Regions from separate parts of the Priestia sp. VA7 genome, predicted to be linked through region 4. Evidence: predicted binding sites of a transcription regulator. Region 4 holds the regulator's gene; each other region holds the start of a gene.
What was found. The regulator Rex, encoded in region 4, represses fermentation and respiration genes when NADH is low (regulators of the CRP and FNR family bind a similar motif). The targets are predictions, from matches to a motif close to TTGTGAAATATTTCACAA.
Positions count from the first base shown of each region.

Region 1: AC0C45_RS23630 (cytochrome ubiquinol oxidase subunit I) is a predicted target of Rex. The motif match lies at 6,456-6,473, and genes of this name have one in related genera.
Region 2: nirB (nitrite reductase large subunit NirB) is a predicted target of Rex. The motif match lies at 4,025-4,042, and genes of this name have one in related genera.
Region 3: AC0C45_RS17040 (DUF1641 domain-containing protein) is a predicted target of Rex. The motif match lies at 1,856-1,873, and genes of this name have one in related genera.

Region 1 covers NZ_JBVQPN010000005.1:301,832-309,405, forward strand. The annotation lists gene AC0C45_RS23610 (cation:proton antiporter) at 1-283, opposite strand, end outside; gene cydC (thiol reductant ABC exporter subunit CydC) at 510-2,258, opposite strand; gene cydD (thiol reductant ABC exporter subunit CydD) at 2,255-3,967, opposite strand; gene cydB (cytochrome d ubiquinol oxidase subunit II) at 3,967-4,983, opposite strand; gene AC0C45_RS23630 (cytochrome ubiquinol oxidase subunit I) at 4,970-6,376, opposite strand; gene AC0C45_RS23635 (threonine/serine exporter family protein) at 6,679-7,134, opposite strand; gene AC0C45_RS23640 (threonine/serine exporter family protein) at 7,149-7,574, opposite strand, start outside.
Region 2 covers NZ_JBVQPN010000002.1:540,205-547,778, reverse strand. The annotation lists gene AC0C45_RS09290 (formate/nitrite transporter family protein) at 1-173, opposite strand, end outside; gene cobA (uroporphyrinogen-III C-methyltransferase) at 198-968, opposite strand; gene nirD (nitrite reductase small subunit NirD) at 1,041-1,367, opposite strand; gene nirB (nitrite reductase large subunit NirB) at 1,386-3,800, opposite strand; gene AC0C45_RS09270 (SGNH/GDSL hydrolase family protein) at 4,406-5,152, opposite strand; gene AC0C45_RS09265 (sigma-70 family RNA polymerase sigma factor) at 5,597-6,088, shown strand; gene AC0C45_RS09260 (competence protein ComK) at 6,190-6,669, opposite strand; gene AC0C45_RS09255 (GntT/GntP/DsdX family permease) at 6,809-7,574, opposite strand, start outside.
Region 3 covers NZ_JBVQPN010000003.1:826,454-834,027, forward strand. The annotation lists gene AC0C45_RS17030 (AEC family transporter) at 1-67, shown strand, start outside; gene AC0C45_RS17035 (NAD(P)/FAD-dependent oxidoreductase) at 113-1,291, opposite strand; gene AC0C45_RS17040 (DUF1641 domain-containing protein) at 1,325-1,777, opposite strand; gene AC0C45_RS17045 (hypothetical protein) at 2,207-2,623, shown strand; gene AC0C45_RS17050 (ammonium transporter) at 2,620-3,903, shown strand; gene AC0C45_RS17055 (IDEAL domain-containing protein) at 4,037-4,234, shown strand; gene AC0C45_RS17060 (hypothetical protein) at 4,448-5,578, shown strand; gene AC0C45_RS17065 (hypothetical protein) at 5,593-5,970, shown strand; gene brnQ (branched-chain amino acid transport system II carrier protein) at 6,011-7,366, opposite strand.
Region 4 covers NZ_JBVQPN010000020.1:2,419-9,992, forward strand. The annotation lists gene tsaD (tRNA (adenosine(37)-N6)-threonylcarbamoyltransferase complex transferase subunit TsaD) at 1-910, shown strand, start outside; gene AC0C45_RS29315 (ABC-F family ATP-binding cassette domain-containing protein) at 1,165-3,099, opposite strand; gene AC0C45_RS29320 (redox-sensing transcriptional repressor Rex) at 3,558-4,196, shown strand; gene tatA (twin-arginine translocase TatA/TatE family subunit) at 4,250-4,435, shown strand; gene tatC (twin-arginine translocase subunit TatC) at 4,451-5,206, shown strand; gene AC0C45_RS29335 (YdiK family protein) at 5,232-5,459, opposite strand; gene AC0C45_RS29340 (CPBP family intramembrane glutamic endopeptidase) at 5,456-6,184, opposite strand; gene groES (co-chaperone GroES) at 6,484-6,768, shown strand; gene groL (chaperonin GroEL) at 6,836-7,574, shown strand, end outside.

The DNA of each region.
Region 1 (7,574 bases), on a different contig from region 4:
CGAGCGTCACAATGCGAAACACAGGCTTTTCGATTCCCCTTACCTCTCTCATATCTAAGTTCAAGCTGCCTTCAAATAATATAACAGCTACAGCAATCGATACAAAAGGATCAAAAAGCTGTGCAAATTGTGCTTTAGGGTCAATTAAACCTAAAATAGGGCCTGTTAATAGTCCAATAATTGACATCACGACAATTGCTGGTAACTTAAATCTCCAAGCCAGCCACTGAGATAGAACTCCTAGTCCCACTACGAGCGTGATATGTATAAGCATAGGTTCCATTGTATCTTCCTTCTCTCGTTCGCATAATGTGTATATATTTTCCCTAAAATAAACCGATGTTATACAGGAAGAAACAAACACTACCTTGTTTTACCACTTTTTCAAAAATGCTAAACGCATACTCTTTTCTTTGAATCCAAGCTGCTTTCTTTCGTTCGACACATATTTTACTCGTGTTTGTCGAATTTCACTTTATTATCAAATAATAAAAAACCTTTAGCTTCTGCTAAAGGCTTTTTGCCGGATGATCCAATTCATATAGCTTTTGATAGTGACTGTTCGTCGCAAGTAATTCATCATGCGTTCCTCGAATGGCTATCTTACCATCTTGCAAAAATAAGATTTCATCCATTTTTTCCATCCCAACTAAATTGTGCGTAACCCAAATTAACGTTTTATCTTGAAGAGTTTCAAAGATAGTGGATAACAAACGCTTTTCAGTCATAGCATCCAACCCTGCAGTTGGCTCATCTAGCATAACAATTGGCGTATGCTGAAGCAGAACACGTGCTAACGCAATCCGCTGACGTTCTCCTCCCGAGAAGCGCTGACCTGTTTCGAGCATCGGCGTTTGATATCCTTGGTGCAAACCTTCCACAAGGGAGTGCATATTCACTTGCTTCATGGACTCAATTACTTCTTCTTTTGTGGCCTCTTCATTAGCTAGTAATAAATTGTTGGCTACGCTTGTATTAAATAAATAAGGATTTTGATTTAATACAGAGATGAGTTTTGGTACATCTTCACGAAATTCAGCAACAGACTGACCGTTTAGTTGAACTGTGCCTTCTGTAGGTGCTAAGGAGCCTTGCAGCAACTTTAATAGAGTCGATTTTCCACCTCCACTCTTGCCAAGAATCGCAATTTTTTTCCCTTGCTCGACTTGAAATGAAAGATCATGAATGACTGACTCCTCCTCATTACTATAGCGAAAGCTTACATGCTCAACTTTTAATCTAACCGAATTCCATGAACCTTTATAAGGTAAAGAAAGAGTATGTTTTTTCTTTCCGTTCACATATTCCCAGTTCTTTTCCATTTCCTGTACTCTATTTAATGATTCTTCAAACTGAGGAATCTTTTCTACTGCATTGGATACTGGCAGCAACGCTTCAGATAAAGGAAATACTACTAAAATAAAAGCAGCAATAAACACACCTGCAAGCTCTTTATCTGCAAAAAGAGAAGCTCCAAACCAAATCATTGTGACAATTAAACCTGCTACAATAAGTTGTCCAAACAATTCTCGGTAATACGTCCATAGTTTAAGCTTACGATCCATGCCGTCTAACTCATTTTCTGTTTTGTCATACGAATGAAAAAATGACTGCTGCTGACCGCTTAACACCCAATCAGCAACTCCTAAAAAGCCGTCTGTGACCTTGGCATATAACTGTGCTTTGCTTGATTTATATCGCTGATTGGCTGCCTTCATATGCCAAAGGGAAAAAAGCGGCATTACTACTACTAATAAAAATAAATAGAGGGCAATCAAACATGCAAACTTCAGGCTAAAGAATCCTAAAGCTACAATCGAAATAACGTATAAAATAACAGCTGAAATTGTTGGAAGAATGGTACGCAAGAACAAGTCTTGTAAACTTTCAATATCTTCCGCGAGAACTCCTAAAACATCTCCTGTTTGATAGCGAGATGTATCAATTAACGGTTCAATCAAATGATAAAGACGCGTACGCATTTTAGCTAAAATGCGAAGAATAAAATCGTGACTGACAAGACGCTCCGCATAACGGAAAGCGGCTCGGCTTAAACCAAATGTACGCACAAGTACAATTGGAACATAAACCAATAAATTCGTTTCTGGCCGTAAGGAAGAAGCTGAAATCAAATAACCTGACGTGAACATTAGCGCGCAAGCAGAACCAATCGTTAACAAGCTTAGTAATAAGATAGAAAAGATACGATATTTATATGTTTTAAAGTAGGGCCATATCCAACTTTTATATTTCATCATATCTCCTCCTCTTCATGTAAAAATTGATAGTAAGCTCCTTTTTTTTGAATTAATTCTTGATGATTACCGATTTCTGCAACCTTTCCGTCCTCTATTACAACAATGAGATCCATTTCTTTCATCCAATGCAGACGGTGCGTAGCTAAAATAAATAACTTATCCTGGAACATCGTTAAAATATCTTGCTTTAATTCATATTCCGTTTCAATATCAACTTGTGCCGTTGGTTCATCAAGCATAATAATAGGACGGTCGCTTAGAAATGCCCTTGCTAGAGCAATCCTTTGAGCTTGACCGCCGCTAAGCTGTCGTCCCCCATCCCCTATCATTTCATTTTCCTTCTTAGGCATCTGTTGAACCGTTGATAAAAGTCCTGCTTTCGTTAAAGCATCTTCATAATCATATGAGCCGCCTCTGTCTTGATAAAATTCAATATTTTCTTTTACTGTTCCATTAAAAATAAATGGGTGCTGTGGGATATACGTAATCTGCTTTTGCCAAGCATCTGAGCGTAAATCAATTGGTACGCCGTTTACTTCAGCAGAGCCTTCTGTAGATTGTACAAAGCCGCTTAGTATATCAATAAGCGTCGATTTTCCAGCTCCGCTTTTTCCGATGATTCCAATTTTCTTCATTCCTTTAACATGCAGTGACACATCTTCAAGAGAAGGTGGATGCTCTTCGTCATATTTTACAGTGATATGCCTTAATTGAAGTTCACTGTTTTCAGTCCAACTAGGAACATCTTCTTTTTTAGCCGGCGATTTTTCAGCCTGCTTCACAATCTTAAGTAATGCATCTCCGGATTCTTTTCCGTCTAATGTTGCATGGTAATCATTTCCGACTTCTCGTATCGGCAGGAAATATTCAGGCGCCAGCAATAAAATCATAAGTGCAGGCTCTAATGTCATAGACCCGTTTACGAGCCGCAAACCAAGCATAACAGCCACGATGGCTACAGATAACATCGTAAAGAAATCTAAAGCAAACGTAGATAAAAAAGCAATTCGGAGCGTTCCCATTGTCGCTTTTCGATAACGGTCACTGACTCTTTCAATCGTTTCAGCATGCTCCTTACTTTTCCCGAGAAATGTTAAAGTTTCTAACCCTCGAAGCGAATCTACAAAGTGGTTGGACAACACGTGATATGTCTCCCATTGGCTATCTATTTTTTTTTGTGCAGCTAGTCCGAGCAAAATCATAAATAAAATTAAAATTGGCATGGTCACAAGTAAAATAATGCCTGAAAGCCGATCATGGTACCAAACGAAAGCAAGCACCAGCCAAGGTGTTACGCTAATGGCAGCCAGTTTAGGCAAAAACAGCTCGAGATAAGCACGAAGCTTCTGTAGGCCTGTGGTGATGAGCGTCACCAAGTTTCCTGTTCCTTCATCTTTGGTAAAACGCGGTCCTAATGAAAAAATGCTTTGCATGACTATCAAACGAAGTTCCTGAGTCGTTTTGACTCCAAATTGATATGCTGTTTTTTTTACTATAAAACCTACGATCTGACGAATCATAAAGGCAGACAAAAACAATCCGATTGCTTTTGTCTGCGAAGTTAAACTTTCACCATGAAAAAGAGCGGTAACTACTTCGGCGAGCCACTTAGCTTGAAAAATAATGGCTACACTTTGAATAGTAATAAGCCCTATTAACATGGCAAGAACCATTTTTATTCCGTTGTAAACCATTAAATTTCTACCCATTAATACTCCATATGCTCCTTATGATCTACACGTTTTCTGAAAACGTAGTAGCTCCAAATTTGATAACCTAACACAAAAGGCAGTAATGCAATAGCAGCGTAAGACATAATTTTTAAGGAATAATTCCCTGATGCTGCATTATGAATCGTTAAACTATAGCTTTGATTGATTGAACTAACCAAAACGGTTGGAAACAATCCTGCAAATATAGAGGAGATTGATAAAATTAAAATTAAGCCAGACATAGCAAATGCCCATCCGTCTTTTTTACGTGTAAGGAAAAATCCTGCTAGTAAATACACGAAAATACCGATGAAAAATGTATATAGCATCAAGCGGCTATGATTACTGAATAAATCCGTTTCAAAAAACGTCATGCCTGAAAAGATAAGAAGTAATAAAGCATTTATAGGCAAAAGCTTCATAGCGACCTTCCGTGAACGATCTCTAATATCGTCCATCGTCCGGATCGTGGCAAAAATAAGTCCGTGCCATAAGCAAAGCATTGTTAACGTAACGCCGCCTGTGATGGTATATAGATTAACAATATCCAAAAAGCCGGCATTCATTTGCATGTTGCGCTCAACAGGCAGTCCTTTCATTAGCGCTGAAAATAAGATACCAAAAATGAGCGGTGGAAAAAGACTTCCAAAGAAGATAACCCAATCCCATGCATTTTTCCACGCTTGTTTTTCAACTTTCCCTCGAAATTCAAATGCTACACCGCGTCCGATAAGGGAAAGCAAAAGAAGAACAAAAAGAACATATGACCCGCTTAATAGCGTTGCATACCAGTTTGGAAAAGCGGCAAACATAGCACCGATTGCTGAAATTAGCCAAACTTCATTTGCATCCCAAAAAGGACCGATTGTATTAATAAAAGCTCGTCGCTCTAAGTCGTTTCTTCCTAAAAAACGAGACACCATTCCAATCCCAAAATCAAAGCCTTCTAAAAAGATAAAACCAACAAAAAGAATGGATACTAGTAAATACCAGAATTCATTAAGAGAAAACATTGTATCCCTCCTTTGTAAATGGATCAGTTGATACTACTTTTGTATGTGCTTCGTGATCATGATCTGGACCTTTTTTAATTTCTTTAACGAACAAGAACACCATAATCACAGCTAAAATTAAATAAAAGAACGAAAACGAGATAATAGAAAACAGCAATTCACCTGCTGTTACACCAGGAGACACGGCATCTTCCGTTTTCATATAGCCAAATACAACCCAAGGCTGACGGCCAATCTCTGTCATAATCCAACCTGCTGAGCTTCCCAGGAACGGAAAGGCAATGGCAATCGTCATAATACGTAAAAATAGTTTGCTTTCTTGAAGTTTTTTACGAGAAAGCAAGTACGTGCCCCAAATGCCTAATGCACATAATACGCCACCTAGACCAGCCATAATGCGGAAACTCCAAAATGTTGTTCGAACGGGTGGAATATAATTTCCTGCTCCATATTTCGCCGTATACCGCTCCTGCAGCTCGTTCATCCCAGGAACGGAACCTGAAAATTTCCCGTATGATAAGAAGCTTAATAAATAAGGTATTTTGATTTCCCCCGTATTTTTCTTTTCATCGGGGTGAATATTTGCTGTCACCGTCCAAGCGCCTGGACTTCCGCTGTTTTCCCATAATCCTTCACTTGCGGCCATTTTCATCGGCTGTGTTTTAACTAAGTATCCAGCCTGTTCATGACCAGATAATGCAATTCCTACACCTGAAACTAACCCTACAATAATGGCAACTTGAAATGATTTTTTGGCAAAAGCCAAATGTTTTTTCTTCAAGAGCATAATGGCACTGACACCCGTGATAAAAAAGGCGCCTGTTGCAAACGAACCTAAAATGGTATGAGGGAATTCAACCCACAGCTGGCCGTTTGTTAGCAATTTAAAGAAGTCATTCATTTCTAAACGGCCATTATTCAGCTCCATTCCAACCGGATGCTGCATAAAAGAATTAGCCGTTAAAATAAAGAACGCCGAAAAAATAGTACCTAGACTAACAAGCCAAATACATAGACAGTGCAGCCATTTAGGTAAACGATCCCACCCGAAAATCCACAGTCCAAGGAAAGTGGACTCCATAAAAAACGCGAGCAGTGCTTCAATAGCAAGCGGCGCACCGAATACATCTCCTACAAACCTTGAGTACTCTGACCAGTTCATGCCAAACTGAAATTCTTGTAAAATACCTGTTACGACTCCGACAGCAAAGTTAATCAGGAATAAGTGCCCCCAAAACTTTGCCATTTTTTTATACTGTTCATCTTTTTTTACTACGTACATCGTTTCCATGATCGCTACTAAAAAGACAAGACCGATAGATAGCGGTACAAAGATAAAATGAAACAGCGTCGTTGATGCAAATTGAATACGTGATAGTATAACTGTATCCATCTTCTTTCTCCTTTCATATATAAGAACATTCATCATTTCCATAGATACTTTGCTCATTTCTGAGCATCTTTTACTTACATTGTGAAACATTGAGCATAATAATTCGAGAGATATGCTCAATGTTTCACATACATATGTAATATCTCTCTTTCTATTTACATAGTATAGTCTATTTTTTTAGCTGTGCACGTGCATTTTTTGAACGTTTTTAGACTAAAACGTGACTTTCTTGTGACAAAAAAGTGAAGGATCTCTTTATTTTTTTTCATAAAAAAAGCACGCTCTGATTTGAGCTTGCTTCTCTATGGTCGATATTTTGCTTTGGCATTTAATTTAGACTGACGAATGATTTGGTTGATGACTTCAGAAAACACAATACCAATGGCAATTGAACCTGAGATCATAAAGGCTTTTGCTGCAAGACTAATCGCTTCATTATAGTTATTTTCTACAAAGTTACGCATGGCATCGTATGCTGTTCCTCCCGGAACTAGCGGAATAATACCTGCTACGGTGAAAATAATGATCGGCGTTCGATAAATTTTCGCGTAAATTTGACTAATAATAGCAATAAAGAAGGCCGATGCAACTGTGCTTGGAATTTCATCTACGCCATAGAACGTTAGCAAATAGTAAATGAGCCAGCCAATCATTCCGACAAAGCCACTTTTTAATAATGATTCACGTGGAACATTAAAGATGATCCCAAATGCTGCTGAAGCAATAAAACTTGTAATTATTTGCTCTACGATATGCATATGATGCCTCCCTTCTATAGAAGTGTAAATACAATGGCAATACCTGCACCGATAGCGAATGCCGTCAGAAACGCTTCTGCTCCTTTTGATAATCCAGACAGTAAATGTCCCGCCATTAAATCTCGCACTGCATTGGTAATGGATAAGCCAGGAACGAGTGGCATAACGGACCCAATAATAATTTTATCAATTTGCGTGCCTACTCCTGAAGCGACTAAAAGAGCTGATAAAAGTCCAATAACTAACGAAGCGGTAAACTCAGCAAAAAAGCGAATCGGAATAAGACGGTGGAAATACACCACGGTTAAAAATCCGAGACCTCCTGAAAACATAGCTGGAATAAAGTCCGTCCATAAACCTTGAAACATGATTAAAAAGCATCCGCTAGAAATGGATGCAGCTGCAAGTTGAACCCATAGTGGAAAAGCTACGTTTGTTGC
Region 2 (7,574 bases), on a different contig from region 4:
GGTAAAGAAGCAGAAGCTAAAGGCGCTCCTACCGATAGAGCTAATATAACGCCAAGTCCTACGTAAGCACCCGCTAGCACAGCTAACAGCAAATAACTCGGCAAATGATCATTCACAAGCTTCGTTTTTTCACGGGCTAACTCATTCATTGACTGCAGTGAATTCTTAAGCAAAAGCGTTTCCTCCTTTTATTCATCTTAGACGCATACTTTTTCTTCTGTTTTTTCCAAAAACCAAGAAAGAGCAGAAGCTTGCTTCACCACTTCACCAATCACAATCATCGCGGGGTTGCTGACTTGCTGCTCCGCAGCCGTGTCTACGATTGTGCCAAGCGTGCCTGTAACCGTGCGCTGATAAACCGTCGTGCCTTGTTCAATAAGAGCGACCGGCGTATCCGCGCTTTTTCCCGCGTCTAAAAGCTGACGGCAAATATACGGCAAGTTTTTAACGCCCATATAAATCGCAAGCGTATCAACTCCTTTTGCTAAATGCTCCCAGCGAATACTTTCCGGCTTGCCGCTTAAACAGTGTCCCGTCACAACGGCAAATGAACGGCTCAGCTCACGATGCGTCACAGGAATTCCAGCATAAGCAGGTGCCGCGATGCCCGCTGTAATACCCGGAACGACTTCAAACGAAATTCCGTTTTGAACGAGCACTTCTGCTTCTTCCCCGCCTCTTCCGAAAATAAACGGATCTCCGCCTTTTAACCGCACGACGGTGTTTCCTTTTCTTGCGTAGCATACAAGCAAATCATGAATATCATCTTGAGAAACGCAGTGATCACCAGGCTTTTTCCCGCAGTAGACGAGTTCGGCTCCTTCTTTTGCATACTGAAGAAGAACAGGGTTCACTAGTCGGTCATATAAAATAACGTCTGCTTTTTCTAAACATTTTGCTGCTTTTATCGTTAGCAAATCTGGATCTCCTGGTCCGGCTCCTACAATGTACACTTTTCCTTGTCTCATCTTCTGCTTCGCTCCTTTGAGTATGTCCCCTTGAATTTTTGTGGCGCGTTGAAAATCAACGCGCCTCGTTACTTATTCTTCAATTAAAAGATACAGCAAATCTCCTTCAACAGACGCTTCGTACGTGTCTACACAGCCACTGTCTGGCTCTTGTACGTTACCGTCATGCAGGCAAATTTTCCAGTCGTGCATCGGACAGAACACCGAGTCGCCGCTCACGATTCCTTCACTTAGCACCCCGCCTTTATGCGGACAGCGATTTTCAATTGCTCGTATTTTTCCGCTTGATAGCTTAAACACCGCAACTTCTTTTCCGTTTACTTTTACTGTTTTACCCAGGCTTACCGGAAAATCATGAATAGACCCCACGCATACTTTTGTAATGTTTTTATTCACCATCTTTATTTCCCCCCAGCATTATGATGTGACAACTGTTTCGAACAGCTCTTTTTTCGTCTTTTTGCTTTCGACGATTTCTTTCCAAGGATCACGGTACGTAGATAACGCTTCGTCCATACGCATATTCAGCTCTCTTCTCGTCTGGGCGTCATCAAGCACTGATTGAATGTGCGAAAGTCCCATGCGCTCAATCCATGCAGACGTACGCTCTAAGTAATTAGCCGTTTCTCGGTAATACTGCAAATACGCTCCTGTAATGTCCATCAATTCTTCATCTGTTTTTACTTTATACAATAAATCTCCGCCGCGAAGATGCGTACCTCCATTTCCGCCCACGTAAATTTCCCAACCGCCGTCAATTCCAATAAAGCCAATATCTTTAATACCTGACTCAGCACAGCTTCTCGGACAAGCAGATACAGCCATTTTCACTTTATGAGGCGTCCATAGTCCTTCAAATTTTTTCTCAAGCGCAATTCCAACGCCCATTGAATCCTGCGTGCCAAAGCGGCAAAACTGTTCGCCGACGCATGTTTTCACCGTTCGCAGCGACTTGCCGTACGCGTAGCCGGAAGGCATATCTAACTCTTCCCATACGCTAGGCAAATCTTCTTTTTTAACACCAAACAAGTCAAGACGCTGACCACCCGTCACTTTTACGAGCGGAATTTCATATTTATCAACAACATCTGCAATTTTTCGTAAATCTTCTGCATTTGTGACGCCTCCGTACATGCGAGGAACAACAGAATACGTGCCGTCTTTTTGAATATTTGCGTGCATGCGTTCATTCACAAATCGTGATTCGCGTTCATCAATGTATCCCGTTGGATTCACCATACCTAAATAATAATTCAGCGCCGGACGGCATTTCGAACAGCCTTCTTCATTGTTCCAGCCAAGTACATTCATAACTTCACGCGTATGCGAAAGACCTTTTGCTTTGATTTCTTCGACAACTTCATCTCGTGACAGAGTCGTACAGCCACAAATCGCTTCTTTTTGAGCCGCTGCGTCAAAGTCAGCGCCAAGAGTATGCTGAAGCACTTCCGCTACAAGCGGTTTACATCCTCCGCAAGAGCGAGAGGCACTTGTACAAGCTTTGATTTCATCAACCGATGAGCATCCTTGTTTTTGGATAGCTTCCACAATCGTACCTTTTGTTACGCCGTTACAGCCGCAAATAATATCATCAGCGCTCATGCTTGCTACTAAGCTTTCACCCGCGTTACCGCCAGATGGCTGTAAAATTGACACTTTTGCGACATCGGATACATCTTCTTGCTTTTGTATCATTGAAAACAGTCGATTTCCGTCGCTGCTGTCTCCAAAAAGAACGGCTCCTACGATTTGATTGCCTCGCAAAACAAGCTTTTTATAAATGCCGTCTTGTTCATCGAACACTTTGATCGCTTTTTTCTCTTCATCTTCTGTAAAGTCTCCTGCCGAAAACACTTCAACACCTGATACTTTTAGCTGCGTGGATAAAACTGATCCTTCATAAGGCACTTTTTCTGCCCCGCAAATCGCTTTTGCTAATGCTTTTCCTTGCTCATACAAAGGTGCCACCAGTCCGTATACCATTCCTCTATGCTCTGCACATTCTCCAACCGCGTAGATGTTTGGGATATCCGTTTGCATATAGTCATTTACAACAATTCCTCGGTTTACGTTAAGTCCCGCTCCTTTTGCAAGCTGAACATTTGGCTTAATTCCAACGGCCATCACGACTAAATCAGCTTCTAAAAACGTACCGTCTTTAAAAGAGAGACCTTCAACTCGCTCATCTCCGACGATTTCTGCCGTTTGTTTTTCAAGCAAAAACTTCATGCCTTGTTTTTCTAATTCGTTTTGAAGCAATTTGCCCGCTGTTGGATCAAGCTGACGTTCCATTAAATACGGAGCTAAATGAATCACAGATACGTCCATTCCTAGATTTAACAGTCCGCGCGCCGCTTCTAATCCAAGCAGTCCGCCTCCAATAACCGCTGCTTTTTTATACTGCTGAGATGCCTGCAGCATTTCATCCGTGTCTTTTATATCTCGAAAAGCCGTAACTCCTTTTTTATCAGACCCTGGAATCGGAAGAATAAAAGGAAGAGACCCCGTTGCTAAAATCAACTCATCATACGATTCTACTCTGCCGCTGTTTGTCGCTACTTCTTTTTTCACTGAATCGATACTAGTAACCGTTTCGCCCGTATATAATGTAATATTGTTTTCTTGATACCAGTTCCAATCGTTTAGCGTAATGTCTTCAACATTCGTATCTCCTTGCAGCACTTTTGATAGTAAAATACGATTATAGTTCGGATGAGGCTCGCTTCCGAAAATCGTAATTTCAAACGCTTCGTTTGAAACCTTCAATACTTCTTCAATCGCTCGAACTCCAGCCATTCCATTTCCAATCAATACGAGTTTCTTTTTTTGCATCTTCCATTCCTCCCCTGGCGTCTATACCTGCTTGTTTCAAAGATATATTTTCTATGCATCTTTAAAGATATATTCAAGATATATGAATTTTCTGAATCGTTCAACTTATGTGTTAGGTTATCTAACATAGTTATGTTATGTATGCGATTCCATTACTTTAACAGCAAGCAAAAAAATAAGTAGTCTCATTACGTCTTAATTGAGATCATCCTTTGCATTTTATTTTGTGATGTTTTTCACAACATTAATTTAGCAGAATAAATAACCGGAGCTATGATAAAAATCACTCCTGAATGTTGATAAGCCAAAAATAAAAACTCTAAAGTTCTTTATAAAGAATTTTTTAAATAAACCGTTCTTTATATTATTTACTATTAATCTCATATTCTTTATAATGAATATACAGAACTTTATAAAGAACGGAACGGAGAATTAAAATGCCACTCGTAAACATTAAAAAACTTTGGACTCCTTTAGAAATCTTTGGCTTTAAGCTTTATAAGTGTAGAGATACAAAAAGCTACTACTATAAAACGAGGAAAAGTCATAATCTAATAAAATTATAAAAAACAAGCCCTATTCCTTTTCAAATAGGGCTTGTCTTTTTATTTTCCCGTAAACCAATTCACAACGTACTCTCCCCACACTTCATTTCCTTTTTTCGTTAAATTACCGCTGTCTTTATTTATATACTCGCCTAAATGAAACGGCCAAATGAGCGAGTGATTCATATAATATACCCAGTTTGCTTCAGATACTCCCCTGATCGCTTCTACCCCTTCTTCATAGGACTCCGTTTGTGAAATGTACGGCTGTGAAGGCTGAATCATAAGGGTTTTTTTCAAGTCTTTAAGCTGATGAATCAGCTTGTCTGTATTTTCAAGCGTCTCATCTAGCGTAAGGTGCTGATAGTCATTTTTAAGAGGTGCTTCAAACAGAATAATGTTTGGCTGAAGTTGATCAATTTGATCAGCAATATGTGAGGATAACAGCTCATCAGTTGTCCCGTTACCATATGAAAGGGTTTTAACCGTAAATACATCACTTCCATATGTAGCTGCTAGCTCTTTTTTTAACTGCTGTGGCCACCCTGCTTCCTTTGCGGATGTGGCAATTACAAGAGTCAGAGGTTTTTTATTTGCAATAGATGACTCTATTTGCTTTGTGATAAAGTCCGGAAGATTTTTTGTATAAGCAGATACATCGGAAAACTGTTTTTCTTTATGTACAACAGCGGACTTCACTTCACTTGCCTGCGCTTCCGTTTGCTCCTGCCAGTGCTGCGTCCCCGCATACATCACCGCCCCGCACAAAACAGCCGCCGCCACATTTACCCCAACCATCGCCTTCATTCAATCTCCCCTTTACAAGTTCTTCTTACAATCTCAGCAAATTGCTTTCATAAAGAAGAACTCAAAATTAGTAGCTCCTTCGAATATACCCTCAAAGGTCCACCTATCCTGATGAGGCCAGCCCGCAAGGGAAGGACTCATCTGGATAGGTCTAGCAACTCTATCATCACTGCTCTTCCGTGATGGTAGAATTGCTACATCGATATAAAAATAATTATAGATTAGTAGAATTTGGAATGGGAGACCTTTCGTACGTAAAATCTCTACAAATACGTATATACTTCGCATATTTCCTAGCGAAACGTGAAGTTTCCGGGGAAATTACGTCACGTTTCTTAAAAAGAAAACATAATGTTCGTTCATTCGCACATGTGACCTTCCCCTTGTACAGTAGAGATACCGGCGGAATACAGCAAAAACGCGTTTTTGAAAAAGGAAGGCTGCATGCAAAAAAGCTCGTTTGATCAAATCGCTTCATCTTTTCATCCATTAATTGTATCGATGATTAAAAAATTTCATATTTACAAAGACTACGACGAATATTATCAAATTGCGTTAATTGGTTTATGGAGAGCGTATCAAAAATTTGATGAAAGCAAAGGCTCTTTTTCCGCTTATGCCTACACAACCGTGCGCGGTACGATCCTTTCTCATTTAAAAGGCACCATTTTATACGAAGAACGTGAAACACCTGCTGAGCAAAACCTGCTTTCACTAAACGAAGATCCCGCTCTTCCCGTTCCGCTAGAAAGTGAAATCATTGAGCAGCATATCGAACACTTAACAGGAAGAGAAAAAATCTATGTACTCGAACATCTGCTAGAAGGCTACTCGTATAAAGATATTGCCTATAAATACGGAGTCTCCACGGGAGCCGTTAAAAACTGGGGAAAAGCAGCTCGCAAAAAGCTAAAGGCCTCGCTTCTTCAGGAGTAAGAAAAGGAGGAAGCTTATGATAAGCTTCCTCCTTCCGTTCATATGTGTAGTCCAAACGATTGTTCATATGTAGGACAAGTTTATTCGATAAATCGAACGCATTATGCCAAGACAACCGGACTTTCTAAACAGTAATTGCGAATAACAGCTGCTCTGGCCAACTTTTTTTCTAAACTATAATAAGAAAGCTTAACTGGAATGAACGTTCCGTCTTTGAAGTGAATTAGCATGGAGGATGAATGAACTGTAGCAAGCGTATGTGAAGTATGAACGTGAGAGGAGAAAATCCAAGCGCAGCTGTAGTCATTGGGCGAAGATGTAGGAAACGCAATAATCGCTTGTGAACGACTAATGACAAGAGGTGTAAGCTGTTTATAGGGAAATAGTTTTCTAACAGCGGCAATCGATCCTTTAAATGTACTTAACTCTCGAATACAAGCTTCTTCTAATAATTGCTTACACGTCTTTCTTAGCATGTATTCTCCTGCTTCATCCAGCACCTTCGTTCGGTGAATAGGATCGTTCACTGGAATCAATGCTTTTGTCGTCAAACCAATTTGATATTTTTCATCATTTGTCATACATCTACCCCCTTTGCTGCTTTATAACTATTCTATACTATCGAAACGGGAAAAATCTAGTCTTTTTTTCTCATTATTTGAAATATTTTGAATGTATTTTATATCAAAGAAAAAAGCGCTGAAACCAGCGCTTTTTCTCTTAGATGAAAATGTCTAAAATAAGAACCATTGCAAACGCCGCAAATGATAGAATCGTTTCCATCACTGTCCACGTTTTTAACGTTTGAGCAACTGACATATTGAAGAATTCTTTGATTAACCAGAAGCCAGAATCATTTACGTGCGATAGCATCACCGAACCTGCGCCTGTTGCTAGCACCAATAGCTCTGGACTTACGTTTGGCATCGTTGCTGCAATTGGTGCGACAATACCTGCTGCTGTTGTCATTGCTACTGTTGCTGAACCAACTGCTGCACGAATTAACCCGGCAATCACAAACGCTAGCACGATGGGAGAAAGATGTGCATCTTGAGCAAATCCTGCAATCGCGTCACCTACACCGCTTGCTGTTAAAATTTTATTAAAACCGCCGCCCGCACCGATGATTAAAATGATCGAAGCAACGGGTCCAAGACATTCGTTTGTGAATTTTAATAGATCGTCTTTGTTGTATCCTCTTGCAAAACCGAACGAATAAAAAGCAAACACTAGCGAAATCAACAGCGCAACGATTGGACTTCCGATAAAGTTTGTTACGTAGCGAATCGTACTTGTTTCTGGATAAACAAACCCAGTGATCGTTGCTAAAAGCATTAATAGTACTGGAAGTAAAATCGTAAATAACGTAATGCCGAAGCCAGGAAGATCTTTATGCTTTGACTCTGTGAACTGCTCCATAATTTCACCCGTTGGCTCTACGTGAACACGGCGTGAAATGAACGATCCGTAAATCGGACCTGCTACG
Region 3 (7,574 bases), on a different contig from region 4:
TGCTTTTGTCATTAGTGCTATTTTATCGTTGATTACGCTGCCGCTTCTTATTTCTTGGCTTATGTAAATAAAAAAACGAAAGAGGAGAATTCCTCTTTCGTTTTAAGACGGATTAATAAGCTAATGCAAATAATCCTTTGATATGAGATAAGTAACGAACGTTACTTGCTTCTTTCATAAGTGATGCTGGTAAACCTTTTAATTGCGTTTTGTTTCCGCCGATTGTACCAATTGCATCTTTGCGTCCAAGACTTCCTAGTGTACCAGAGAAGACAGGAACGAATGATTCCATTGCTCCGCCGCGAATAGCTACTGCTAAGTTCACGCCTACAACTTCACCCATTTGCCAAGCTAATTGAGCAGTAGGTGGGTAAGGGCGACCTTCTGGACCCATTACAACCGCTGAGTCACCAGCAAGGAATACATCTTTATGAGATGTAGATTGTAAGAATTCATTTACAAGTGCACGACCGCGGTTTACTTCGATACCTGAGTTAGCAACTACAGAATTACCTTGAACTCCGCCAGTCCATACCATTGTTTTTGTTTCAATTTTGCTGCCGTCTTTAAGTTCAACAGTTGTAGCATCCATTTTTGTTACAGGTGTACCAGTAACAAATGTAACGCCACGTTTTGTTAAGCTTGATTGAGCGCGCTCTACTAATTCAGCAGGGAAGCCTGGAAGAACTGTAGGAGCTGCTTCTACACAGTATAGAGAAATTTCTTTTGGATCAACACCGTGTTTTAGACATAGGCTTGGCATTAAGTCAGCGTATTCACCAACAAGTTCGATACCTGTTAATCCGCCGCCGCCAACTACGATTGTACCGTCAGCTTTATTTTTTGTTTTGCTGTATTCAGCGATACAAGCTTCTACGTGTGCACGTAAACGGTTTGCATCATTTACTGATTTAAGAACGAAGCTGTGCTCTTCTAAACCAGGGATACCGAAGTAAGCAGTTTCACTACCTAAAGCTGTAACAAGGTAGTCGTAGCTTAATTTTGTACCATCTTCAAGAGATACTTCACGTTGATCTGGTGAGATTTCTTTTACCGTTGCAATTTTTAAATCAACGTTGTAGTTTTTAAGTAATTTATCAAGTGGTAAAGCTACCGCTTGTTCAGAAACGCCGCCTACAGCTAGACGGTGTAATTCTGTAATGATTTGGTGAGTAGCAAAACGGTTCACTACTGTAATTTTTGCTTCATCCGCACTTAGGTGTTGGCGAGCTGTCATTGCAGTTAATAAACCACCGTAACCGCCGCCTAAAATTAAAATATGTTTTGACATAGTCGATCCTCCGTCCACACTTTTTAATGAAAATTATTTTTGTTTTTCGTTTGTAATGTCTAAATACGCTTGTGCAAAGCGGAATAGTTTTTGAGCTTGTGGATCTTTAAGCATGCGTAATAAACCGAATAAACCGATTGAATTAGAAGCATTTGCTTCTGCACGATCGTTTGCTTCGATTGCAGTAGCTGCAAGACCTTTTACTGTTCCTTCTACCGGCTCGATAAATTCTTTTACTCCACCAAGTAGATCTTCTTTTAATACGTCGTCAGTTAATAATGATTGCGCAACGTCGTAAGTTTTTGTAAGCACCGTTACCATTTCAGATAATTTTGGTAAATTATCTACAAGAACAGTAAGAGCTTCTTGTACTTCAGGCTTTAACAATTGATCTAACACATCCGCTTGACCTTTGTTAACTGCCGCTTCTGTTTGTACAGCAGCATTTTCCTCTGCAGCTGATTTTTGAATAGTTGATTGAGACATGAAAAGTCCTCCTTTGCTGGATACTGTTGCATATGTAGTTCCTAGTTATCTGCTAGACTTTCAAACTACATTGTGAAGTTGTGAAATCTTGCACATAATTCTATTTTAATTTTAATACGAGATAAAATCAACTCATTTCGTTGAAAAAATAAGTGAAGAACCTCGTAACCCTTTGTTTAATAAAAGTTTATAAGAAATAAAGTGAATAATTGCCTAGGTAAATAAAATTAAAATAGGGAACTAACATGATTCCTCTTCCTACGATAAAACAAATAACGTCATATTTCAACACATACGGACTTAATATTCTATAAGTATTAAAAAGATAGGGCGCATTTACTATTTAAAGAGTTTTCAAAAAATTACATTGACTTACTATAGTGTTCTACATATAATCAGAATATAACATCTTATGTAAGGAGATATAACATGGTTATAGTGGATGAACTTTATCATAATGTGGTCATTACATTGCCTCAATTAAAATTAATTGAATTTATAATGAAGTTAAAAGAAGCTAAAGCACAAGAAATAGAAGATATAAAAGCGAAAATTAGTAAATACGAAGAGAAGAAACGTGCTGAAGAAGCTTGGTATCAATCACTATCGCCGTTTCGTAAATTTTTTACCGGGCGTCCTTTAAGTCAGCATCAAGCGGTCGAGTATATGGTATACGTAAAGGAACGCTTTAAAAAAATTGATCACCTTAAAGCACAAATGCGAGAACTTCATGAAGTTCTTGAAATAATAAAAGCGGAAAATGAAGAAACAAGTGAAATTACACTTTCGCCTGCTATTGTACAAGAAATAAAACGATTAAAAAGCAGTGGAGGCGTTGGGATATGAGTGTTAATGAACTAAGTTTAGGGATAAATACAACGTGGGTCGTGTTAACAGCGGCGATGATTTTGTTAATGGAAGGCGGCTTTGCCTTGCTAGAGGCAGGTTTTGTCCGCTACAAAAATAGTGTGAATATTATTATGAAAGTATTCGCTGATATTACAATAGGAACGCTTTGTTTCTATTTAATTGGTTTTGGATTAATGTACGGAGATGATTTAGGCGGAGTTGTCGGTAAAAGCGGTTTTGCGCTATCAGGTAATTTATCGCACCTTGACTTTCCAATTGGGCTTGAAACGTTTTGGTTGTTTCAATGTGCATTTGTTATTGCGGTCATTTCTATCGTTTCTGGAGCAGTGGCAGAACGAATTAATTTCCGTGCATACCTTTTATATGCGATTTTGATGACTACATTTATCTATCCTATAGCCGGCCACTGGATCTGGGGAGGCGGATGGATTAGTAAGTTAGGGATGCTTGATTTTGCCGGTTCGGCAGTTATCCATGCTCTTGGTGGTTTTTCAGCTTTAGCAGCTGCAATAATGATTGGACCGAGAAAAGGGAAGTTCACGAAAAATGGAATTAGTTCTGTTTCTCTTCCCAGCAATTTGCCGCTTGCATCAGTGGGTGCTTTTTTATTATGGTTTGGATGGTTCGGGTTTAACGCAGGAAGTACGCTAAGTGCCACTGACGTTAGAATTGGTCACATTGCTATTGTCACAATGTTATCAGCAGCAGCAGGCGGAGCAGCTACTTTATTTTATACTTTATTTCGCTACAACCGTTCAGATGCACCTTCTGTAATAAATGGATCGCTTGCTGGACTGGTTGGCATTACGGCCGGGTGCGCTTTTGTTAACACACCATCTGCTATTTTTATTGGAGCTGTATCTGGCTTATTAATGATGGCAGCTACAAACTGGCTCGAAGCACGTCAAATCGACGATCCTGTAGGAGCTTTTCCTGTACACGCTGCTTCGGGAATATGGGGCACGTTGGCTGTAGGTTTGTTTTCTACAGACGGCGGTGTGTTTACAGGAGGAGGCTGGACGTTACTTGGAGTTCAACTTCTTGGGTTAATCGCTCTATGCGCTTGGGGATTTATTACGACGTGGATAGGGTTAAAGGTTATTTCCTTGGTGGTTCCGCTTCGATCTACGGAAGAAGAAGAAGAAGTGGGCTTAGATATCAGCTACCACGGTATCATGGCAGCTCATCAAGCTCCTGAATTTATTGAATATGAAAATTACTATGCGGAAGTAAAAGAAAAAGCCTCAGATTCGTAATAAAAGGCCGCGCTTTATAACAAAAGGGCGGCCTTTTTATGTAAAAAAAATAGATTTAAAATACTTGGTTTAAATAATTGAAAAGTCAGAATATTTGTGTTATATTATAAAAAAGCCAAGGAGTTGATTTCTTATGAAAAAGAATTTACTTAATTCACCGCAAAAATCCAACGGAAAGGTGCTTGATGCATTATTCGCTGAGATGATTTTAGACAAGGCGATTGCAGAATTTCGTAAAGCACAGCTAAAAGAAGAAATCGACCGCACGCTATTGATGAAAAATAAAGAAGAGTTTTTAAAACTCTCATCAGAACTTAAACAAATTTCTTAATTACTTACTATACTTCACACACCATCTATTTTTAGGTGGTGTGTTTTATTTTTGAGACCTACTAAAAGGGATTAATTAGTAATAATTATGAATATATTCCTATTTAAAACTTTATTTACATTAATTGTATTGACCTCTTTTGTGGATTTTTTTAACATAAATAAGAATTAAAGAGGAGGGGTTTGGCTGAGACATCTATTATTAGTAGATAGCTTGATTGCGGGTATTGTTTGCATTGTGTTAGGAATTTTATTTAGAGCTCATAAAACAAGCAAATTTTTGTATGGCATAGGGATTGTGTTTGGTCTTATTTTTGTCATCGGGACGGTCACTCATTCTCCATCTAATACAGAAACTTCATCAGTTACAGCTGAGAAAGTAGAAGCAAATCAAAAAGACAGTAAAGACATATCAGAACTTAAAGCTCTCGTTACTAAGGGAATGACAGATAAGGAATTTCAAAAAGAAAAAGAGAAAGCCGCTTTTCAACAGTCAGACTTAATTGCGTTAGGTAACGGAGAAGTCGGATATGTGATAAAAGCTGAAGACGGTTACGTTGTAGCTGATACGAATGGCAAAACCATTTCAAGCGTTGAAACGTTTAAAACGGCTGATGAAGTAGAACAGTATGAATTAAATGAAGTTAAAAAAGTACATAAAGATGTAAGGACAGTTGATGCTCATTATACGGCTTCAGATTTAGAAAGCTTAGAAGATTTCGATCAAAAAATTAATGAAGTGCTGAAGCGCGTTAATCTTACAAAAAAGGAGTTTAATGAACTAAAATTAAAGGATGCTAAAACATTAACTTCTCATGAAATAGAAGTAATGAAGGCTATACGTGACTCTGTTTCACCCCTTACAAAAGATACGCTGCTGCAAAAAACGATCCCTGCTAAAGATATTGAAAAGTATGTAGATGGATCTTATACGGCAGTGGGAGGATATGTAGCTAAAGCTGAAGATGTTCATGATATTGCTTCGTACAAAGATTTTGTTGAAAGCTTACGTTTAGATTACACCGATGGTTCAGGTAAAAGGCCGTTTCCTGAAGAAGGATCGACGTACGGTGTAATCAAATTCAAATCGCAAGCGGTAAGCCATGTTGATATTCCCTACGGAACTGTGTTCGGAGGAAAAACAATAGACGGACCTCCATGTACGCTTAATGGGTTTACAGGATCTCGAAACGGGGAAACCGTTCCAGAGTTCAAATTTGATAACTATTATCCACCAGCAAACGGAGCGGAACTATACCAAGTGGTAAATGGGGAAGAAGTACTTTTAGCTACCTATGTGGCAGAAGAAAAACGATTTGTGCCAGCGGTTGCTAATCCACTGTAAAGGACTGGTTTTTTGTGATTCGAAAAGGTTTGTATGCAGCATATAATGAACGGGATTACGAATGTTATGAAACGGAAAACGGGTGTGTAAAGCTGATTAGCTATGATAAAGGCGATGTAGCAAATGGATTCATTTCATACAATGACACGACTTTTACAAAAGAAGTTCCTCGTGATGCTGTTGAAGAAGTGTTTTTTGTAGCTCCGTATGCTACTTATCAAAACGAAACGTTTGGTGTGTCAGATGCTTCTGATCGTCGAGTGCTTTTGACCACATCTGAAAAAGAAAAAGCTGATAAATATCATTTTCAACGAACGGATAAATATCTATACGAAAAACATGTGTTAAAAGAAGAAGTGAAGTTAATGGAGAAAAAAACTCCTTACTCATAAGACGCCATAATAAAAAGAGGATGCACTCGCATCCTCTTTTTTATTTAATCAATTTTCTTGAAGTGTTTCTGTTCGTATTATCATTTGTACGAAGGAAGGTAATGCCAAGACCGATTAATCCTCCTACAATAGCAGGAACTACCCAGCCGAGACCCACTCCATACATAGGTAGGATCGATGTAAACAGATCGTTTACTGCCGCAATTTTGAATCCAGCAGCATTTAAGCCATCAAATAAACTAACGATAAACGTGAACAGAAGGCTTACTTGGTAAACTTCAGAACGTCCTTTAAATAAAGGATGTAAGAATGTTAAAGCAATTAACACAATAGCTAACGGATAAATAGCTGTTAAGACCGGAACCGAAATAGCGATTAATTCCGTTAAACCAAAGTTTGCTACAACAGCGCTGAATGCTGATAAAATGACAGCAATCAACTTATAAGAAACCCTTGGAAACAGCTTATGGAAGAAAGATGAACAAGATGTTACAAGGCCTACACTTGTCGTTAAACAAGCAACGGTAATCATCAGACCTAAAAGAATTCCTCCATAAGAGCCAAAGTAGTAATTTGATACTTCAGCCAAAACCGTACCTCCGTTATCAAGACGTCCAAGCTCTGATACGCTTGAAGCACCCATATAGGACAATGCACTATAAATAAGAGCTAAAATAACGGCAGCGATAGCCGTAGCTTTTGCACAAATTGTGATGATTTGTCGGTTAGTTTTTGCTCCTTTTTCTTTAATTGCATTAATAATAATAATTCCAAAAACAAATGATGCTAGTGTATCCATTGTTAAGTAGCCTTCTTGGAAGCCTTTAAAAAATGAGTGTGTTGTATAAGCTTCGCTTGGTGCTTCAAATTTTCCAATTGGGTTCACAACAGCTACAACTACCAATATTCCAATAAACGTTAATTTAATAGGTGTTAAAACTTTTCCTACTAAATCGACAATTTTCGCAGGATTTAGCGAAAAAAAGCAGGTAATAGTAAAGAAAATTACCGTGAAAATAATAAGGGGAAGATGCCCTGGATTTTCTGATAAAAAAGGCTTAACGCCAATTTCGAACGAAACGCTTCCCGTTCTTGGCATCGCAAAAAGCGGTCCGATTGCCAAGTATAAAATCGTAGTAAAGATAATACCGAAAGCTGGGTGTACGCGACTAGCTAAAGACTGCAAATCCTCTTTTCCGGAAAAACCAAATGCGAGAACGCCTAGAAGAGGCAGACCTACACCCGTTACTAAAAATCCAGCGTTTGCTGACCAAATATTGCTTCCAGCAGACTGACCTAACATTGCAGGGAAGATTAAATTACCTGCACCGAAGAATAGGGCAAAAAGCATAAAGCCAATAACCACTATAAATGAAAAAGGAACTTTGTTTGACACGTTAAAACCTCCAAAATTATAAATGCTTTTTATTATCGTGTTGAATAATTAAAATTTTCAGAATTTTATATTCGAATAATAAAAATAAACATGTATCGTATTATACTAACCTAAAATGCATATTTCAATATAAAATTTTATTTTTTTAATTTATTCGCTGAAATAGCAAAAATAGAAAAATACTTAGCAAAAAAATCTCAATATACAA
Region 4 (7,574 bases):
AATAGAAAGCCATAAACGATTTGGCGGTGTCGTACCGGAGATTGCATCTCGTCATCATGTGGAACAAATTACGGTAGTAGTTGAAGAAACTTTAAATCAAGCGAACTTGACGTTTGCAGATATTGATGCAATAGCTGTAACGGAAGGACCTGGGCTTGTGGGAGCACTTCTTATTGGCGTAAATGCAGCCAAAGCGCTAGCATTTGCGCATCAAAAGCCATTAATTGGTGTTCATCATATTGCAGGACATATTTATGCAAATCAGTTAATCAAAAAATTAGAATTCCCGCTTTTATCGCTAGTTGTATCTGGAGGGCATACGGAGCTTGTATACATGGAAAGTCACGGTCAGTTTAAAGTGATTGGTGAAACGAGAGATGATGCAGCAGGAGAAGCCTACGATAAAGTAGCCCGCACGTTAAACCTTCCATATCCAGGTGGACCGCATATTGACCGCCTTGCACATGAAGGAGAGCCATTAATTGATTTGCCGCGTGCTTGGCTAGAAGAAGGATCCTATGATTTTAGTTTCAGTGGGTTAAAATCAGCAGTTATTAACACTGTCCACAACGCGAAGCAAAAAGGTGAAGAAATTCTTCCACAAACGCTTGCTGCTAGCTTTCAAGCGAGTGTTATTGATGTGTTAGTAACTAAAACGGTTAAAGCTGCAAAGGAATATAACGTTAAGCAAGTGTTAGTAGCAGGAGGAGTTGCTGCTAATAAAGGACTTAGAGCAGCGCTAGAAGAGGCATTTGTACCATTATCAAACATTGAGCTTATTATCCCGCCGCTGTCTCTATGCACGGATAATGCCGCAATGATTGGAGCAGCGGCAAGTGTACGATTTGCTCAAGGAAAACGCTCAGATATGTCATTAAACGCAAACCCCGGTTTAGACTTGGAAGAGTAAGAGACGAATGAGATTTATTTCTCATTCGTCTTTTTTGTGGGTAAAAATAATTTATCAACAATATTCAATAAATTTAGAATTGCCTGTGGATAATTATGTGGAAAAGTCCGTGCGCTCAGTACACGGACATGTTATCAACAAGTTTTAATTATGAAAATCAGACAGATATCCACTATTTATTCACATAGTGGATAAAGCTTGTTCTAAAGGGCACGAACAAGTAAATAGGGTGAATAAATACGAAAAAATACAGGCTATTCTTCTAGAAGCAGCTGTAATTCTTCCCACTCTTCCATTAATGTGGATAACTGTGAAGAAATTTTTTCATTTTCACCGTTCAATCTTGATACTTCTTCGTGGTTTTGATAAATTTCAGGATCACAAAGAAGTTCTTCATTCTCCGCTTGTGCGGCTTCTAATTTGTTTACTTCAGTTTCAATTTCTTCAATTCGGCGCGTTCGCTGCCTCATCAATTTCTTTTGTTCTTTATCTTGTTTATAGGACTGTTTATCTAATTTTACCGTACGTTCTTCGTTTGCTTTTATATTTTCTAATTCTTTGATTTCCTCTATTTCTGCTTTCTTTTCTACATAATAGTCATAATCTCCAAGAAATTCTTCTACCCCTTCAGGAGATAGCTCTGCTATTTTGTTTGCAATACGATTAATAAAATAACGGTCATGTGAAACAAATAATAGAGTCCCTGGGTAATCAATTAATGCATTCTCGAGTACTTGTTTGCTATCTAAATCAAGATGGTTAGTAGGTTCATCTAAAATTAAAAAATTAGCTTTTTGAAGCATAAGCTTCGAAAGAGCCAAACGTGCTTTTTCACCACCGCTAAGCGTCGAAACGATTTTCAGTACATCATCACCTGAAAACAGAAAATTTCCAAGCACTGTACGAATTTCTTTTTCAGGTTTGGATGGGTAGTCATCCCAAAGCTCATTTAAAACGGTTTTATTAGAAGTTAAATTAGCTTGCTCTTGGTCGTAATAACCAGCCATTACGTTTGAGCCAAAAGAAATGGTTCCAGTCTTGAAGCTTAGTTTATCCACAATACCTTTTAATAACGTAGATTTCCCAACTCCATTAGGGCCAACCAATGCAAGGCTTTCACCTTTTTTAATCCGAAGGTTTGCCTCTTGAACGACGTATTTGTGTTCATCATATCCGATAGACACGTTTTCGAGATTTAAGACTTCATTTCCGCTTTGACGCTCAATTTCAAACGAAAAACTAGCTGATTTTTCGCCTTCGTTAGGTCGATTTATTAACTCCATTCGATCGAGCTGTTTCCGTCTGCTTTGCGCACGTTTTGTAGTCGATGCGCGGGCGATATTTCGCTGAATAAAATCATTCAGTTTTGCGACTTCATCTTGCTGCTTTTCGTACTGACGCAACTCTTTTTCATATCGCTCTGCTTTTTGTACAAGGTATTTAGAGTAGTTGCCCGTGTACTTGACCGTTGTTTTTTTTGTGACTTCATACACTTGATTTACGACTTTATCAAGGAAGTAACGATCGTGTGAAACAATTAAAATAGCTCCTTCATACCCTTGCAGAAACTGTTCCAGCCATGCTAAAGTTTCAATATCTAAGTGGTTGGTAGGCTCATCCAGAATAAGCAAGTCTGGCTTTGTTAAAAGCAGTTTTGCAAGAGCCAAGCGCGTTTTTTGTCCACCGCTCAAGGAGGAAATAGGGGTGCTATAGTCAAAGTTTGAAAAACGGAAACCGTGAAGAATAGATCGTGTATCCGCTTCATATTGATAGCCGCCTAAATCTTTGAACGTTACTTGAAGCTGATCGTACTCTTTGGTTAGTTTTTCGTATTGAACTGAATCATTAAAAATGTCTGGATCGCCCATCTTCGTTTCAAGCGTACGTAATTCTTTTTCCATCTTCTTTAATGGAGCAAAGACCGTCATCATTTCTTCCCATATGGAGAGTGTTGACTCAAGAACTGTATCTTGTCCCATATAATCAATGGAAACACCTTTAGGTTTAATAATTTCTCCGCTGTCATAAGAAAGCTGCTCAGCAATAATTTTTAATAAAGTTGATTTACCAGCACCGTTTCGTCCCACTAGGGCAATGCGGTCTTTTGATTGTACTTCTAACTTTATATTCGATAAAATGGGTTCTGCCCCATAGTATTTTGTAATACCGTTCAATTGTAGAATAATCATTTTTTCACCTCTAGTAGTATATCCATAGTGTATTTTAACATATTTTCAACTACAAGTTCTTCCTACAAGCGTTTGTAATTTGTAGAGGGACAAGGACAAATGATGAAGCGAATGTTTTGATTCATGAAATAAAATGATTTTACCTGCACATTTTATACAGGATACTATGTTAAAATAAGAGATAAGTGCATCTCTGAACTTATATATGATGGATGTAGAAAACCCGTCATGACTAACAAACGGATCCTTTGAAGGGCTAATTGCTTCGTTCTAACTACCGACTTTAAGTAGTGCTGGATAGCCAAAAGGAGTCGGGGTATGAAGCGGAGTATATATAAAACAAGAGAAAAGAGAGAGAATTGGAAGCGCTACCTCGGAGCGGTTGAGGCTTTGTGAAAGGTAATGCAATATGACTTGAAAATGTTAGTAATGACATACATGAACTGAGGGGGTACAACGTGAACACTGAACAATTAAAAATACCACAAGCAACGGCTAAACGATTGCCGCTTTATTATCGTTTTTTAAAAAACTTGCATGCTTCTGGTAAACAGCGTGTTTCGTCAGCGGAGTTAAGTGAGGCAGTGAAAGTTGATTCTGCTACTATTCGTCGGGATTTTTCTTACTTTGGAGCATTAGGGAAAAAGGGATACGGCTACAATGTAAATTATTTACTTACATTTTTCCGTAAAACGTTAGACCAAGATGAAGTAACGAAAGTAGCACTGATTGGCGTAGGGAATCTGGGAACGGCCTTTTTAAATTATAATTTTATTAAAAATAATAACACCAAAATTGAGTGCGCTTTTGATGTGATAGAAGATAAAGTCGGTACAAAAGTAGGCGACGTGCCGGTTTATCACCTTGACCAATTGGAAGATTATATGAGTGATGATATCTCAGTGGCGATTTTAACCGTTCCTGCCACTGTGGCTCAGCAAATTACCGATCGTTTAGTGAATTGCGGAATTAAAGGGATTTTAAACTTCACTCCTGCACGCTTAAACGTACCGGATGAGATTCGACTGCATCATATTGATCTGGCTGTAGAATTACAGTCGCTTGTCTACTTTTTGAAAAATTATCCTGTTGAATAAGATGGACTGTGTTACGATTTCCTTAAGTCTAAATTAATAAGGAGAGTGGAAATATGGGGATTGGAGCAGGTAGTTGGATTATTATTGCGATTGTAGCACTGCTTATTTTTGGACCGAAACGGTTACCGGAGCTAGGAAGATCAGTCGGGCAAACGCTTAGAGAGTTTAAGCATGCCGCTAGCGGTGCATCAGAAGATCGTGAAAAAGATAAACAGCGTCAAGTAGATGACAAAGAGTAAAAGGGTGATCATAGTATGACCGAACAAGAAATGTCAATATATGATCATATAGGAGAGCTGCGAAAACGCATTTTAATTGTTTTATTTTTCTTTGTCATTGCCACAATTGGCGGCTTTTTTATAGCGGATAAGGTTATTGTCTATTTACAGCATGCTGATGAGGCAAAAAATTTAACGATGAATGCATTTAGGCTAACAGATCCAGTTAAGATTTATATGCAGTTTGCTGTTATTATCGGCTGTGTACTTGCAGCTCCTGTTGCACTGTATCAACTTTGGGCATTTGTTAGTCCTGGTTTATATGAAAAAGAGCGTAAGGTAACGCTTGGATATATTCCTGTTTCCATTTTTCTCTTTATCGGCGGTGTCTCTTTTTCTTATTTTGTGTTGTTTCCATTTGTCGTCGATTTTATGACGCGGGTTTCCGATGAGCTGAATGTAAACCAAGTGATTGGCATTAATGAATACTTTTCTTTTTTAATGCAGCTCACACTGCCTTTTGGCCTGTTGTTTCAGCTTCCTGTCGTCGTCATGTTTTTGACGCGATTAGGAATTATAACGCCTATGTTTTTATCTCAAATTCGAAAGTATGCCTATTTCGTACTGCTAGTTATTGCCGCACTGATTACACCACCGGAATTGCTCTCGCACATGATGGTGACAGTGCCGCTCTTAATTTTGTATGAAATCAGCATCATTATTTCCCGCATTTCGTATCGCAAAGTGTTAAAGGCAAGGGCAGAGCAAGAAAGAGAAGATGTTAGTATGTAAAAAAACCACTGAAACAGTGGTTTTTTTATTTAGATGAATCATCTTGATTTTTATATTGCTGCTGCAACTTTTTAATTTTATAGTGCAAGATAAAAATGCGAACCGCAAATCTGAAATCGAATGCGGCTACGAGTGCAAATAAGATCGTAGGGAAGTTCCACACGGTTTCCTGAGCATTTTGAATAGCCAGGTAGGTGAATAAAATCCCCATAATAATATAAATAAACCCTCGTGTTAAAGGGATATTCTTCATAAAAACATGCCTCCAAAAATAAACTGCATTTGTTCTGCTTGCTTTTGCATTTCTATAATTTTATCTGCAAAAATAGTTTGAGATAAAATAACGATTGTATTCATCAACACGTGAGCAATAATGGGTACAATAATTAGTTTTGTTCTTGCATAAAGGAATGCAAATACAAATCCCATGGCTGTATACACGAGCAAATGTTTAAAATCCCAGTGTACGGCAGCGAAAATAAGGGAACTAATAAATGCAGAGATAAAAAAATTATATCGTTTGTGAAGAGAACCGAAAATAATCTTTCGAAAAATAATCTCTTCTAGAATTGGTCCAATAACAGACGTAACGACAATAAGGAACGGCGTTGCTTTAACAAGATTAACAATGTTTTGTGTATTTTCAGATACTTGGGTAATGCCAAGAGCGTGCTCAATCATCCCTGCTACAGCTTGACCAGCCATAGCCAGGAACACCCCAAGGACTGACCAGACCACAGTTACCGTTGTTCCCGCATGTTCTATACGCATGGACATGTCACGGCGCAGCAGCAGTAAGACAATAAGTAAACCAAGGATAAAGCTAATGATGGTCCAATAAGTCAAAAGCATGACAGTCGCTGTTCGAACTGGATATTGATCAAACATTCCTGTTAATTTTAACAGCGGTATACCAACAACTCCTGAAAACTGCATAAGGATGTAGGTGAGGATAACATACCAATAACGTTTTTCCAATCTTCTATACTCCTTTAAAAGGTTTTTATGTATATATGTCGAAGAAGTACTGTGAAGTCAGTAATTTCTTCTTGCTCGTATTGTAACATACATATTATTGAACAGAGAAAAGAATGCTTTATTTCTCAAAATCGTCGAAATCTAAGACTATTATATGTAGTTTTCGTAAATTTTAAATTTTTTTTGTTTAATACTTGCAAAAAAAACCCACTTTGTTTTAATATAATAATTGTGTTAGCACTCGTTGAGCTTGAGTGCTAATAAAAATGCAAACATATTATTTGAGGAGGTTGTTTCACTTGTTAAAGCCATTAGGTGATCGCGTAGTGATTGAACTTGTAAAATCTGAGGAAAAAACAGCAAGCGGTATCGTGTTACCGGACAGTGCAAAAGAAAAACCACAAGAGGGTAAAATTGTTGCTGTTGGTACAGGCCGAGTATTAGAAAGCGGTGAGCGTGTAGCTTTAGAAGTAGCTGCGGGCGATCGTATCATCTTCTCAAAATATGCGGGTACTGAAGTGAAATACGAAGGTACTGAATACTTAATTTTACGCGAAAGCGATATTTTAGCTGTAATCGGCTAATTTTAACCACAAACTTATCATACGTAAAAAATAGATTATTAAGAAAATCTTGAGGAGGTCAAAGAACATGGCAAAAGACATTAAATTTAGCGAAGAAGCACGTCGCGCAATGCTACGTGGTGTAGACACATTGGCAAATGCTGTAAAAGTAACGCTTGGACCAAAAGGTCGTAACGTTGTATTAGAAAAGAAATTCGGTTCACCGCTTATTACAAATGACGGTGTAACAATTGCAAAAGAAATCGAATTAGAAGACGCATTTGAAAATATGGGTGCTAAATTAGTAGCCGAAGTTGCTAGCAAAACAAACGACGTCGCTGGTGACGGTACAACTACTGCAACAGTTTTAGCGCAAGCAATGATCAGAGAAGGTCTTAAAAACGTAACGGCTGGTGCTAACCCAATGGGTATCCGTAAAGGTATGGAAAAAGCAGTAGCTGTAGCGGTTGAAGAACTAAAAGCAATCTCTAAACCAATTCAAGGTAAAGATTCAATTGCTCAAGTAGCGGCTATCTCAGCAGCTGACGAAGAAGTAGGTCAATTAATTGCTGAAGCAATGGAGCGCGTTGGTAACGACGGCGTTATCACACTTGAAGAATCAAAAGGTTTCACAACTGAATTAGAAGTGGTAGAAGGTATGCAGTTTGACCGTGGATATGCATCTCCTTACATGGTAACTGATTCAGATAAAATGGAAGCTGTATTAGATGATCCATACATCTTAATCACAGACAAAAAAATCGGTAACATTCAAGAAATCTTACCGGTATTAGAGCAAGTTGTTCAACAAGGCAAGCCCCTATTAA